Regions from separate parts of the Paenibacillus lentus genome, predicted to be linked through region 1. Evidence: riboswitches for the same ligand, from Rfam matches in the RefSeq annotation. Region 1 holds a riboswitch; the other holds the start of a gene.
What was found. Region 1 has a riboswitch for cyclic di-AMP ahead of EIM92_RS15690 (3D domain-containing protein). Riboswitches for the same ligand answer to the same signal wherever they lie in the genome.

Region 1 (3,124 bases):
ATTCCATCAAAGCGCCGCTTGTCCTTGCTATCTGCATGGCGCTTCATATGGGAATGGCCTCCGTTTCCGCCACTCCCGTACCATCCCATGATACCACCTCCTCCGAACAATCTGTTGCCACAGAAGCTAGACCTATGACACTTGGAGAGCTGCACAGCAAATATTCTGAAACCTTCAAATTCAGCGGCCCGCATGTGAAGCAAATCGCCCTGACCTTCGATGATGTGCCAGATCCCCGCTTCACCCCAAAAGTGTTGGATATATTAAAGCAGCATGGAGTTAAAGCGACCTTTTTCGTCGTGGGTAATCGAGCGAAGAAGCATCCCGAACTACTGAAAAGAATTCACCGGGAAGGGCATATCGTCGGCAATCATTCCTACAGCCATCCTTTATTCAAGAAGAAGTCTGCGCTAGATTTTAAAAATGAAATCAGGCGAGCCGAGAAGATAATTGAGAAGATTGTCGGCTACAAGCCTCGCTTCATCCGCCCTCCTTACGGGGAAATCAACGAAGAGCAGCTAAAATGGGCTAAGCAACAAGGCTACAAAATTATCAACTGGAACGTTGATTCCTTGGATTGGAAGGCGCTCGATAAAGAAAAAGTTAAACATAACGTGCTCAGCGCGGTCGGGCCAGGGGCTATCGTTCTACAGCACGCTGGTGGCGGCGTGGGATCTAACTTGTCGGGAACAGTCGAAGCTTTGCCCGACATTATCCGCATTCTGCGAAATCGGGGATACTGTTTCGTCACTATTTCCGAGCTCCTACATCAAGAGAAAGCTTTATGAAGTGAAGTCCGGTAAGTGCCAAGAAAACGCAAAAAGGACATCCCGGCTGGTCTAATCTCTGACCTTGCAAGCGGAACATCCTTTTCACGATGACTCAATTAATAAGATTTCTTATTCTCACTTAATCCAAAACGTATAGCTTCACATCCTGAAAGCCGAACTGACTTACTTTCTGTGGACTGGCCGGAATAAATATATCGATGCGATTACCTTTAATCGCGCCGCCTTGATCCATCGCCGTAGCGACAAACGCATTTTTCGGTAAATCAGGATGGTTATGACCGGTGACTAACACCTTTGTACCCATCGGAATAATTTTGGGGTCCACAGCAATCGTACCGAGTTTCAATGGATTGCCGTAATAGTCAACAGGCCCCCATTTTCCGTTCTCGCTCGCCGCAGCGGAGTAAGCCGTAGCCTTTACATGAATAGTAGACTTGTAATTGAACGTTTTCCCCCAGGCTTGAACAACCCGATCCGCTGAAAATACTTTCAGCGAAGAAAGCGCATCCACTTTTTTCTCTGGAGCAGAAAATACCTGCACGCTTTGACCCGGAATCGTAATCTTCAATCCTTCATAAATATTTTTTGCCTCAATGCTCGGATTCGCTTTCATAAGCTTGTCCAAATTGACTCCGTACTGCTTGGCCAAGAGATAAAATGTATCTCCGTCCTTTGCCGTATGTACTGAATCCGCGTAAGCTGGCATGGCGTTCAGCGCTCCCATTAATCCCACTGCTATCACTGCTGTCTTCAATCCCATCGCCAATTTACGAAATCTAAGCTGTTTTAACATGCTGCTCCTCCTTTAACGCCTGCGAGGTTAGTTGTCGGATTCGGAAAAAAGGACAGCTCCCGGCACAAAATATCTGTGCTTCACCCCTAGACAAAACGATGCTATTCCTCATCATGGATACATCAGCTTGTCAAAAATCGTCCCCCGCACCTGCCTTAGCAGTGTTTTGGCAAATTAAATATATCACAAAATTGTAACCTGTAGAGGATGCAAATGTTACCAATGGAAATAAACCCAGTATTATCAACGATTATTCATTTCAATAGCTATGACAAAAATTAAATAATTTCCTCCACAGCAAAAAAAGCACGACCCTCGGTCATGCTCGTACACTCGCTTTATTATTTATAGCACTTTACTTAAGAAATCTTGCGTTCGCTGGTTGCGAGGCGAACCGAACACCTGCTGCGGGGTGCCGTGCTCGATGACGACACCCTGATCCATAAACAGAATACGATCGCCTACCTCTCGGGCAAAACCCATTTCGTGAGTGACGATGACCATCGTCATTCCGCCTAAGGCCAATCCCTTCATGACTTCAAGTACCTCCCCCACCATCTCGGGATCTAAAGCTGACGTCGGTTCATCAAACAGCATCACATGAGGCTCCATCGCTAAGGCACGGGCTATCGCAATACGCTGCTTCTGACCGCCCGACAGTTGGGATGGATAAGCAGCACTCTTGTCTTCCAAGCCCACCTTTCGCAGCAGCTCTAGCGCTTTGGCCTGAGCCTCAGTCTTGTTCTGTTTCTTGACCTTCATCGGAGCCATTAAAATGTTGTCCAATACCGTCTTATGAGGGAACAAATTAAAATGTTGGAACACCATCCCCATCTTTTCACGGGTCTTGTTGATATTGTGGCGTTTCTCTGTAATAAGCTCGCCCTCAAAAATAATTTCGCCGCTGGTCGGCTCTTCAAGCCGGTTCAAACAGCGAAGAAATGTACTTTTACCCGACCCGCTCGGTCCAATGACGACGACAACCTCGCCGCGTTTAATTTCCAGATCAATGCCTTTCAAAATATGCAATTGACCGAATTTTTTATGCAAATCCTTAACGGTTATCACTAGCCTGCAATCTCCTTTCGAACCGCCCCAAAATTCGGGAAAGTGTAAATGTAACGATGAAATACATTACGGCGACGATCAGATATGGAAGCATACCATTATACGTAATCCCTTGTACCGCGCCTGCCTGAAACATAATTTCGGTCACTCCGATAAAAGAAACAATCGAGGATTCCTTAACGATTACTACGAATTCATTCCCGATCGCAGGGAGCACATTTTTGATGGCCTGCGGAATAACAATGAAGCGCATCGTCTGCCCCTTCGTCATTCCGAGAGATCGAGCGGCTTCGCTCTGCCCGCGGTCCACACCTTGAATGCCCGCCCGGAAGATTTCTGCTAAATAAGCGGAGCTATTGATCGACAGCGTAATTGCCCCGGATTGAATGGGATCAAAATTAATATCGAACATGTACGCTAAGCCATAGTGAATAATCATTAGCTGAACAAGCATTGGAGTGCCTCGTAGAAA
Region 2 (3,124 bases), 2.5 Mb from region 1:
GAGGAGATTGCTATGTTGATAGATACACATACACATTTGGATGCGAAGCAATTTGACGAGGATCGGGAGGAAACGATTGCTCGCGCGGTGGAGCAGGGGATTACGCGCATGATTAATGTCGGCTTTAATCGAGAGACGATCCCTACCACGATGAAGCTGGCCGAGAACTATGATTTCATTTACGCTGCCATCGGCTGGCATCCCCAGGATGCCATTACGATGCAAGAAGCGGATCTGGACTGGATTGCTGAATTGTGTCGTCATGAGAAAGTTGTGGCTATTGGGGAAATCGGTCTTGATTATTATTGGGATACATCACCAAAGGATGTGCAGCATGCCGTATTTCGTAAGCAAATCGGTTTGGCTCGGGAGCTTGGCATGCCCATCGTTATTCATAACCGTGACGCTCATGAGGATACGGTTCGGATTTTACGGGAAGAGAAGGCGCATGAAGTCGGCGGGGTAATGCATTCGTTTTCGGGAAGCTGGGAAACCGCCAAATTATGTCTAAATATGGGATTTCACTTGTCCTTCGGAGGCCCGATTACGTTCAAGAATGCAAAGCAGCCTAAAGAGGTGTTGAAGCAAACACCAATCGATCGTTTATTACTTGAGACGGATGCTCCATATCTGACACCACATCCTTATCGCGGGAAAAGAAATGAATCCGCTTATGTCCATTTAGTGGCTGAAGCGGCTGCTGAATTAAAAGGGTTGTCCTTCCAGGAAATTGCAGAAATTACAACTCGAAATGCAATGGAACGATTTTCCATACGATGAAAACGGGAGGAAAAGGGGTGAAAAGAAGAGATTTCAGGAAAGATTAATACATTTTAATCTGAAACCCCGAGTCTATTACATTTTTTTAACCTTTTTCTTAAGAAAACGTTCTTGATTCGTCCTTTACAACATGCATCAAAACAGGATAGAATCTTTTCAGTGATCGATTTGGCCGAGTTTGAAGTATTGAGGCGGCCATCGAATCATGTTCCATGAACCAGTCTCGCTGAGTCTCCATTTCGGAGAACGGGGGAACCGGATACGGTCTTGATGAACTATTCTTCATACAGTCAACGAAGACATCTTGCCGTATTTGATTTCTTTGCAGGATCTTTGGGGTGAATTCGAGGTCATTGCGCCATGAGCGAATGAACTGAGAAAGGGCGGCTCTCTTCGTCCGAACCCGACAGCTAACCTCGTAAGCGTGTCAAGAGAGGCAACTTCGTGCACCTATTACACCTAGAACTTCAGGAAGCCACGAAAGAGTTGCTCTAACTCTTTCTTTCGGCTTCTTTTGTTTTGAATAATTGTAATAGGGTCATCATACTGTTCTATAACAGGAGGTGACTAATGCCGACCAGACTGGGTCAGGATGCGGGATGCTGAACCTCTAGCATTTCGTAAAAAACGGAAATAGTCACGTCAACATTTAATCATGCATGACCTAGGGCGGGACTATGAAGGAGGACGGAAAGTGGGCATTTTCCAGAAAGAAGAGACCCATGAATCGCGCTCATCCAGTATGTCTTACGCATTACGATGGAAGCATGAGAATCTACGTCAAATATCGGTCGTTACTCTGTTAACTGTCGCAGCGATTATCGTCATTCTAATTTGGTTGAATGGCAGCAGCAAGAACATTTATTTAGTGGTGGACGGGGAGATTCAAGAGATCGAGACCCGCAAATCTTTAGTAAATCAAGTACTGGATGAACATTCTATCGTGCTGAGTCAAGGCGATACCATATCGCGTTCGCTCGAAAGTTCTCTCAAAGAGGGAGATCGGATCGTTATCGTAAGGGCGGTCCCGGTCCAGGTGAGCGTGGACGGTGCAACGAAATCGCATTTAACGACTCAATCCAGTGTGCAGGGTATTATCAATGAGCTTGGTATTAAGTTGAATCCAGATGATAAAGTAACCCCGGAGCTAAGCAGTAAAGTTACTTCCGATCTCAAGATTAAAGTGGTACGTGTAGCTAAGCATACGGTACAGACCAAAGAGACAGTGCCATTCAATGTCATTAAGACCTCTGATCCTAATTTGGAGAAGGGACAGACGAAGGTGCTTCAGCAGGGCAATGAGGGAATAGTTGTTCATCACGTTGAAAAAGTGTATGAAGACGGAAATTTCGTATCTAAGCATTGGCTGGGCAAAGAAATTGAGAAGAAGGCTCAGGATAAAGTGGTTGCTGTCGGTACGAAGCCTAAGCCAGAGGCTGTGCTTGCCGCTAATATTACTCGTACTAAGGATCAAGTGGATATCAGCGGAACGACAACCAAAGGCGGCGTCTCATTTAAATATAAAAAGGTGCTTAAAAACGTCACATTAACCGCTTATTCCGCCGAGGAGGACGGGATCGGCACGAAGACTGCCTCTGGTACTCGTGTAACGGAAGGCAGAACGATTGCCGTGGATAAGAGCGTCGTACCTATGGGCTGGTGGGTGTATATCGAAGGCATTGGGTTCCGTAGAGCCGAAGATACAGGCGGCGCCATTAAGGGCAATAAGATGGACGTTTATTTCGATAGTCTGAAATCAGCAAAAAACTTCGGTCGCAAAAAAGGACGTACCGTCTATGTGATCGGGCCAAATAAACCAGAATTGAACTAATTCCTGTTTTACTTTGTAAAGGGAATAAGATACTATAGATAAATGAAAAAGGTATGTAAAGAAGAGGAGAAGTCCTCTTCTTTTTGCGTATGAGGAAGAAGGTAAATTTCTCATGATCAAAGAGGTCATTGTCGTGGAAGGACGGGATGATACCGTCGCCGTTAAGCGGGCCGTAAAGGCCGATACGATCGAAACTGGAGGCTCGGCCGTCAATGAGACGGTGCTGCGCAAAATTGCATTGGCTCAGGAGCGTCGAGGGGTCATCATTCTGACCGATCCAGACCATGCCGGGGAGCGCATCCGGAAAATCGTCGCAAACAAGGTCCCCGGCTGCAAGCATGCCTTCCTACGGGAGGCTGATGCTACGCGCCGTGGTGATATCGGTGTGGAGAACGCTTCTCCTGAAGCCATTCGGGAGGCGCTAGCGCGTGTGCATACGGAAACTGTACCTGCCGAGACCGATGATAAACTTATCGATTGGGAAGACTTAATAGACGCCGGATTGATCGTTCA

Region 2: linked by a shared signal. The riboswitch ahead of EIM92_RS04525 (resuscitation-promoting factor) and the one ahead of EIM92_RS15690 (3D domain-containing protein) in region 1 are both predicted to bind cyclic di-AMP.

Annotation. Positions count from the first base shown of each region.
Region 1 is NZ_CP034248.1:3,478,863-3,481,986, reverse strand. It holds gene EIM92_RS15695 (polysaccharide deacetylase family protein) at 1-788, shown strand, start outside; gene EIM92_RS15690 (3D domain-containing protein) at 910-1,584, opposite strand; cyclic di-AMP (ydaO/yuaA leader) riboswitch at 1,587-1,766, opposite strand; gene EIM92_RS15685 (amino acid ABC transporter ATP-binding protein) at 1,930-2,652, opposite strand; partial or broken gene EIM92_RS15680 (amino acid ABC transporter permease) at 2,639-3,124, opposite strand, start outside.
Region 2 is NZ_CP034248.1:986,180-989,303, reverse strand. It holds gene EIM92_RS04530 (TatD family hydrolase) at 13-780, shown strand; cyclic di-AMP (ydaO/yuaA leader) riboswitch at 995-1,221, shown strand; gene EIM92_RS04525 (resuscitation-promoting factor) at 1,475-2,611, shown strand; gene rnmV (ribonuclease M5) at 2,724-3,124, shown strand, end outside.